Regions from separate parts of the Bradyrhizobium symbiodeficiens genome, predicted to be linked through region 2. Evidence: predicted binding sites of a transcription regulator. Region 2 holds the regulator's gene; the other holds the start of a gene.
What was found. The regulator HrcA, encoded in region 2, represses chaperone genes, less so after heat shock. The targets are predictions, from matches to a motif close to GTTAGCACTCNCNNNNNGNGAGTGCTAAC.
Positions count from the first base shown of each region.

Region 1: CIT39_RS05135 (co-chaperone GroES) is a predicted target of HrcA. The motif match lies at 2,123-2,151, and genes of this name have one in related genera.

Region 1 is NZ_CP029427.2:1,103,487-1,107,697, forward strand. It holds gene groL (chaperonin GroEL) at 1-1,558, opposite strand, end outside; gene CIT39_RS05135 (co-chaperone GroES) at 1,734-2,030, opposite strand; gene CIT39_RS05140 (hypothetical protein) at 2,347-2,868, shown strand; gene CIT39_RS05145 (protein phosphatase CheZ) at 3,050-3,838, opposite strand; gene CIT39_RS05150 (L,D-transpeptidase family protein) at 4,153-4,211, shown strand, end outside.
Region 2 is NZ_CP029427.2:166,121-170,331, forward strand. It holds gene CIT39_RS00765 (hypothetical protein) at 1-351, shown strand, start outside; gene pncA (bifunctional nicotinamidase/pyrazinamidase) at 608-1,330, shown strand; gene grpE (nucleotide exchange factor GrpE) at 1,471-2,088, opposite strand; gene hrcA (heat-inducible transcriptional repressor HrcA) at 2,201-3,289, opposite strand; gene rph (ribonuclease PH) at 3,473-4,186, shown strand; gene rdgB (RdgB/HAM1 family non-canonical purine NTP pyrophosphatase) at 4,198-4,211, shown strand, end outside.

The DNA of each region.
Region 1 (4,211 bases), 940 kb from region 2:
CCTCGGTGGTGACCAGCAGGCCGGCCACGGAGGAGGCGTCCTGGAGCGCGGTGCGCACCACCTTGGCGGGGTCGATGATGCCCTTCTCGACCATGTCGACATAGTCCTCGTTCTGGGCGTCGAAGCCGAAGGTCTCGGACTTGTTCTCCAGGATCTTGCCGACGACGATCGAGCCTTCCACGCCCGCGTTCTCGGCGATCTGGCGGATCGGAGCTTCCAGCGCCTTCAGCACGATGTTGATGCCGGCCTGGACGTCGGGATTGGCGTTGGTGAGACGGCCCACCGCCTTCTTGGCACGGAGCAGCGCGACGCCGCCGCCGGGGACGATGCCTTCCTGCACCGCGGCGCGGGTGGCGTTGAGCGCGTCCTCGACGCGGTCCTTCTTCTCCTTGACCTCGATCTCGGTGGCGCCGCCGACGCGGATCACCGCGACGCCGCCGGCGAGCTTGGCGAGGCGCTCCTGGAGCTTCTCACGGTCGTAGTCCGAGGTGGTTTCCTCGATCTGGGCCTTGATCTGGCCGACACGGGCCTCGATGTCCGGCTTCTTGCCGGCGCCCTTGACGATCGTGGTGTTCTCCTTGTCGATCACGACCTTGCCGGCGCGACCCAGCATCTTCACCGTGACGTTCTCGAGCTTCATGCCGAGGTCCTCGGAGATCAGCTGGCCGCCGGTGAGGATCGCGAGGTCTTCCAGCATGGCCTTGCGGCGATCGCCGAAGCCCGGCGCCTTGACGGCGGCAACCTTGAGGCCGCCGCGGAGGCGGTTGACGACCAGGGTTGCCAGTGCCTCGCCCTCGACGTCCTCGGCGATGATGACGAGCGGCTTGCCCGACTGCACCACGGCTTCCAGCACCGGCAGCATGGCCTGCAGACCCGAGAGCTTCTTCTCGTGCAGCAGGATGTAGGCGTCCTCGAGCTCGGCGGTCATCTTCTCGGGGTTGGTGACGAAGTAGGGGCTGAGATAGCCGCGGTCGAACTTCATGCCCTCGACGATGTCGACCTCGGTGTCGAGCGACTTGTTCTCCTCGACGGTGATGACGCCCTCGTTGCCGACCTTCTGCATCGCCTGGGCGATCATCTTGCCGATGGCGGCATCGCCGTTGGCCGAGATGGTGCCGACCTGGGCGACCTCGGAGGAGGCGGCGACGGGCTTGGCGCGCTTCTCGATGTCCTTGATGACGGCCGCGACCGCGGTGTCGATGCCGCGCTTGAGGTCCATCGGGTTCATGCCGGCGGCAACCGACTTGGCGCCTTCGCGCACGATGGCCTGGGCCAGCACGGTCGCGGTGGTGGTGCCGTCACCGGCGAGGTCGTTGGTCTTGGAGGCGACCTCGCGCAGCATCTGGGCGCCCATGTTCTCGAACTTGTCCTCGAGCTCGATCTCCTTGGCGACGGTGACGCCGTCCTTGGTGATGCGGGGCGCGCCGAACGACTTCTCGATGACGACGTTGCGGCCCTTCGGGCCGAGCGTCACCTTGACGGCGTTGGCGAGAATGTCGACGCCGCGCAGCATGCGATCGCGCGCGTCTCCGGAAAACTTGACGTCTTTGGCAGCCATTTCTGCAATCCCTCGTGTGTCGTGATGTGTCTTGTTTGATTCTGTGTCTTGCCGCGCTCTCTTCGTCATTGCCGGGCTTGACCCGGCAATCCATCCTGGTGCGAAAAATGATGGATGCCCGGGTCAGGCCCGGGCATGACAATGAAGCATTCAGCGGCTGTTCAGGCGGGTGGCCTTAAGCCAGTACGCCCATGATGTCCGACTCCTTCATGATCAGGAGCTCTTCGTTGTCGATCTTGACCTCGGTGCCCGACCATTTGCCGAACAGCACGCGGTCGCCGACCTTGAGGTCGATCGGGGTCAGCTTGCCGGTCTCGTCGCGGCCGCCGGGGCCGACGGCGACGATTTCGCCCTGGGACGGCTTTTCCTTGGCGCTGTCCGGAATGATGATGCCGCCCTTGGTCTTTTCCTCGGCGTCGATACGTTTGACCACGACACGGTCATGCAGCGGACGAAATTTGGATTTAGCCATGACGTTTCCCTTTGGAGGCTCGCTTCGGAGGTAGTGGAAGTGGGTGGGGCGGCGCTTCCGCCCACCCCCTATCCCAGGGATCGAACGGCGCGCTTAGCAATCGGGCTTTCCGAGTGCTAATAGTGGGCCCGGAAATATGGCTTGGCCGCGATCCTGTCAAGCAAAGGTGGTTAAGCGATTGGTGAGGCGGATATAGGATGGTGGTATTGGAAACTTGTTCGGGGCGCCGGCGTATCAAAGGACGCCATTGCTCCGGCAGCGTTTTTACGCTTGGCTGCAGGAGGGGTGCGGCCATGGTCTTGTCCGGGGGAATGCCATGATCAATTCAGCTCACGCGCGCACGGTTGCCAATCTGGCCGCCGCCTCTTGTCTGGCGCTGCTGCTGGGCGCCTGCGGCGGCGGCATGAGCCTGCCGTCCTTCTCGTCGTCCTCGCCGCCGCCCGAAGCCGAGCCTGGCACCGCCCCGGAAATGCCCGCGACCATTCGCGCCGACGAGATCGTCGGCCGCTGGGGTCTCGCCTCGTTCCAGAACCCGGCCGACCGCGCCCGCACCGAGGCCGCCGCCCGGGCCCAGTGCAAAAATCCCTACGTGATCACCGCCGGCTCCTCCGGCGGCGTGATCATGCATCTGGCCGACCAGGCAACCCCGCAGGAGCTGCGGCTGAAGGGGTCGCCGAGCGGCAAGAACTACATCGGACCGGCGGGCCCGACCCCCGGCGAGCAGGATCGCGAGATCGTCTCCTTCGACGGCCGCGTCCTGATCACCCGCTTCATCGACAAGGACGCCGCCACCCGCTACGGCAACATGGTCTACGTCCGCTGCGCGCCGCGGGCGTGATTTCTACTCCGTCATTCCGGGGCGGTCCGCAGGACCGAACCCGGAATCTCGAGATTCTCAGGTGCGCAAGTGCGCACCAAAGTTCACGCTTCGCGTGCGGAATGACAGCGTGAGATAGCTTCCCAAAACAAAAAAACGCCGGCTTTCGCCGGCGTTTTGTTTTTCTGTCTCTCGCGCCCGCTCAGTCGAACAGCGCGTCGATGTCGTCCTGCGAGGCGTGGCCGACGTCGCCGGCGAGCTTGGGGCCGTTGAGAAGCTTGTCGTCCTCGCTGCGATTGTCGGCCTGCGGAACGACGTGGGCCTTGATCGCGTCGACGCCGCCCCAGATGTCCATCATCGAGTTGATGTGCTGCTCGATGAACTTCATCGTAGCCATGACCTTGCTGATACGCTGGCCGGTCAGGTCCTGGAAGTTGCAGGCCTCGAAGATCGAGATGACGCGTTCCTGGATGTCGTCGGCGAGCCGCTTCTGCTGGTCGACCGAGTCCACCTTCGACATTGCGCTGGCGGCCTGGTCTATCGATTCCGCGGCTTCGAGGATCTGTTGGGTCGCCTGCTCGGTGCCGCCGACCACCGCGCCGAGCTCGCCATTGACCTTGGCCATTTCGCCGCCATCGAAGCTCTTGCCGTGCAGCGTCGCGATTTCGCGCTTGGTGCGGTCGATGGCGTCATGGATCAGGTCGAGCTCGACCTTGAGCTTTTCGCACTGCTCGATCTGGGCCCGATAGGTTTCGAGCATGGTCCGAGCCTCGGAGAGCTCATGGGCGGTGGAGGCGTCGATCGCCGCCATGGCTGCGCTGCCGGACAAGGGCGCTGGCACGCTGCCCTTCGCCATCTGTGCGCGGATCGCGCGCAGCTCCGCCATGATCTCGCTATGCATCGGGATTGCCTCTTCAGATACGTCAAAACTCGGCATCTCGCCGCCACCAGCGATATCCTCGACGCGAAAACGTTTGCGGTGAACAGCCATCAGGATACTCCCCCACCTCACTCACGCGTCTTTGTAGGCAGAAGCGATTTAACACGAAGTTCACGGCCGGAACTGTTGTGCGGTTGCAGGCGACGGCGTGCAAAGAAGCGATTAACCATGGCCGTGCAGCGTTCATCGAAAATAAACGCTGATCGCCAAATTGGCCCCTCGCTCGCGACGTGGTGAATCAAAACGCGGCTTCCGTTTACCAAACAAAACGCCTTTTGCTTTTTATTGACCACGTCGCGGACGCCGATCAGCCATCAGCTCGCCACGGCGCATGTGATCTAGACGAAACAGTACAGAGTACGTCGATGTTCAAGAAAATGTCTGTTGCGCTGCTCGGCAGCGCTTGCACCTTCATTGCCGGCGC
Region 2 (4,211 bases):
ACCGGCTATGAGTCGAAGCCGTTCATGATCCTCGGCGTGATCGGCGCCACGCCGCAGCAGGCCGACGACCGCGCCCGCTTCGCCCAGGAGGCGGCGCTGCAGATCCCCGGCGTGCGCGAATCGCGCGTCACCATGTCCGAGCCGATCCGCATCAACGGCCAGCAGGGTTTCGAGACCCGGATCGACGGCGTCAGCGGCAAGGACAAGGTCCCGGTCACCGTGGTGCAGTGGATCCGCTTCTCGACCGGCGGCGCCTCGCTGCGCATCGTCGCCAGCGCCCCGCGCGACCAGTGGCCGGCCGCCTTCACCCGCTTCCGCGCCGTGCGCGACGGGATTCAGCCGAAGGGCTGAGGCGCGAAACACATTCGGTGTCTCCCCGCGGAGGCGGGGATCCATACCGCGTGATCTCGCGGTTGCAAAAAGGTCTTCGCCAAACTTCTCCCTGTGGTTATGGATCCCGGGCTCGCGCTTTGCGCGCCCCGGGATGACGGTGCTGTGGGCTTGTCAGGCCAACCCTCCCCAATGCCGGCCGCATTTTCCGGCTTCTGTTCGTGTACGAACGGAACTAGGCTTCGCTCCCGTTGGATCACCCTGAAGGGAGGCAACGATGCTGGATCGACGGCAAGTCCTCGCAATGCTTGGAACGACGGCGCTTGCGACTCTCGCGCCAACGGCACTCTTTGCAGCGGCATCGATCAAGCCGGACGATGCATCCGCGCTGCTCGTGATCGACGTGCAGAACTGCTTCCTGCCCGGCGGCAGCCTCGCGGTGAAAGAGGGCGAGCAAGTGGTGCCCGTCATCAACAAGATCTCGAAGGCGTTTGCCAACGTGGTGATGACGCAGGACTGGCACACGCCGGGCCATATCTCGTTTGCGTCAGTGCATTCCGGCAAGAAGCCGTTCGAGACCGTCGACCTTCCCTACGGCAAGCAGGTGCTGTGGCCCGACCATTGCGTGCAGGGCACCGACGGCGCTTCGCTGTCGAAGGACCTCGCGATTCCGCACGCCGAGCTGATCATCCGCAAGGGCTTTCACAAGGACGTCGACAGCTATTCGGCCTTTCTCGAAGCCGACGGCAAGACCTCGACGGGCCTTGCCGGCTATCTCAAGGGCCGCAAGATCAAGCGCGTCTTCGTCGCTGGCCTCGCGACGGATTTCTGCGTCGCCTGGACCGCGCTCGACGCGCGCAAGGCGGGCTTCGAGGTCTATGTGGTGGAAGACGCCTGCCGCGGCATCGACAATCAGGGATCGCTCGCCAAAGCCTGGGCCGATATGGCCAAGGCCGGCGTGAAGCGGATTCAGTCTGCGGATATCGCGGTGAGCGCGTAATCGGCGCGAACAACTGCAAGACCCTCATCCTGAGGAGCGCGCTTCTTCGCGCGCGTCTCGAAGGATGAAGGCCCCGCTGCGGCAGCCTGGCCTACATGGTTCGAGACGGCGCTAACGCGCCTCCTCACCATGAGGATCGATCAGTTCGCCGCGCTGTTCGGCTCATTGGTGTTGGCGGCCGGCGCGGGCTTCGCGCCGCCCTTGGCGACGCCGACCAGGGCCGGGCGAAGCACGCGCTCGCCGATCGTGTAGCCGGCCTGCATGACCTGCACGACGGTTCCTGATGGCACCGACGCATCAGGCACTTCGTACATCGCCTGGTGGAAGTTCGGGTCGAACTTCTGGCCCTGCGGATCCAGCTTCTTCACGCCGTGCTTTTCCAGCGCGTTGAGCAGCGAACGCTCGGTGAGCTCGACACCCTCGATCAGCGCGGTCAGGCCGGGATCGGCCGTGGCGCGGGCCTCGGGTGGAACGGCATCGAGCGCGCGCTGGAGATTGTCGGCAATGTCGAGCACGTCGCGGGCAAAGCCGGTGATGCCGTAGAGGCGGGCGTCGGCGACTTCCTTGGTGGTGCGCTTGCGCAAATTCTCCATCTCGGCCAGCGTCCGCAGCATGCGGTCGCGCGCCTCGGCGGCTTCCTTCTGCAACGTTTCGACCGAGCCGGGCTCGGGATCGTCGGGCATGATGTAGGGTTTCGACACCACGGGCTCGCCGGTCGCAGCAGTCGTGTCTTCGGGTTGCCGGTCTCGATCGGTCATCGGCTCATTTCTCGAATTGGTCTGGTTTTGAAGTCGCGTGGGACTTTTTCTGGCCCGGATATCGTGCTTCGGGCGCCGAAAATCAAGCGCCCGTGAACGGATCAAACGCCGGTCAGCCTCCCAGCAGGCGACTGACGATGCGGGCGGCGTAGTCCACGGTCGGGATCACGCGGGCATAATTCAGCCGCGTCGGCCCGATTACACCCAAAACGCCCACGATATGGCCGGCGGCATCCCGATAGGGCGAGATGATGGTGGAGGACCCCGACAGCGAAAACAGCTTGTTCTCGCTGCCGATGAAGATGCGCACGCCCTCGGCGGTCTCGGCGCGCCCCAACAGGTCGATAACGCCGCGCTTGGTCTCGAGATCGTCGAACAAGAGCCGAACCCGCTCCAGATCCTCCAGCGCATGCAGATCTTCCAGCAGATTGGCGTGGCCGCGGACGATAAGCTGGCGGTCCTCGGTCTCGCCGCCGGACCAGCTGGCGATTCCGGCGGAAATCACCTTCTGTGCCAGCTGATCGAGCTCGGCGCGGGCCTCTCCAAGCGCCGTCTCGAGCTCGAGCCGGGCCTCGGCCAGGGTCCGGCCGCGGATGCGCGCATTGAGGAAATTGCCGGCCTCGGTGATCGCCGAGGAGGGAACTCCGGGGGGCAGCGACAGCACGCGGTTTTCGACCTGGCCGTCCTCGCCGACCAGGATCACCAGCGCCTTTTCCGGTTCCAGCCGGACGAATTCGATGTGCTTCAGCCGCGCATTGGATTTCGGCGTCAGCACCACCGCGGCAGCGCGGGTCAGGCCCGACAGCCGCGTCAGCGCCTGGTCCAGCGCCGCCTCGACCGAGTGCGCCTGGCCGACGGAGGTGAGCTGGCTCTGAATCGATTGCCGCTCGGCCTCGTTGAGGTCGCCGACCTGCATCAGGGCATCGACGAAGAAGCGCAGGCCGAGTTCCGTCGGCAGCCGGCCGGCGGAGGTGTGGGGCGCATAGATCAGGCCTAGCTGTTCCAGATCGGCCATGACGTTGCGGACCGAGGCCGGCGACAGCGGCATGGCGATCAGGCGCGAGATATTGCGCGAGCCCACGGGTTCACCGGTCGCGAGATAACTTTCGACAATTTGACGAAAGATGTCGCGGGAACGCTCGTTGAGCTGGGCGAGGCCCGCGCGCGGCGCGATCAGATGGATCGGATCGTGATGGGCCACAGACGGTAACTCCTGTCAGACGCATGTAATCTGTCCATCCGGGAGGGTTCTGACAAGCGTCGCGATTGCAGGGCGGAGAACCGGAGGGTGAAAAAGCCTTGTCCTTTCCCCTTGCCGCATACCCTCACCCCACCTACAAGCACCGCGAACAGCCCTACACCGACGAGTTTTGGAGGATTTCCCATGCGGCCAAGCCGCCGTGCGCCCGACGAATTGCGCCCCGTGACGCTGGAGCGCGGCGTGGTCAAATATGCGGAAGGCTCCTGCCTGGTGAAATTCGGCGACACCCATGTGCTGGTCACCGCCACGCTGGAAGATCGCCTGCCGCCGTGGCTGAAGGGCCAGGGCCGCGGCTGGGTCACCGCCGAATACGGCATGCTGCCGCGCGCGACCTCCGAACGCACGCGCCGCGAGGCCGCCGCCGGCAAGCAGAGCGGCCGCACCGTCGAGATCCAGCGCCTGATCGGCCGCTCGCTTCGCACCATCGTCAATCTCGAAGCGCTCGGCGAGCGTCAGATTACGGTCGATTGCGACGTGCTCCAGGCCGACGGCGGCACGCGCACGGCCTCGATCACCGGCGCCTGGGTCGCGCTCGCCGACTGCATCAGCTGGATGAAGGCGCGCAACATGATCAAGGCCAACGTGATGCGCGACAACGTCGCTGCGATCTCCTGCGGCATCTACAACGGCACGCCGGTGCTCGATCTCGACTACGCCGAGGATTCGGAAGCCCAGACCGACGCCAATTTCGTCATGACCGGCGATGGCCGCATCATCGAGGTGCAAGGCACCGCGGAACGCGAACCGTTCACGCAGGACGAGTTCCTGGCACTGATGGCGCTGGCCCAGAAGGGCATCGCGCGTCTGGTGGACTTGCAGAAACTGGCTGTCGCGTAGTCAATAAGCTCATGCACCGCCGAAT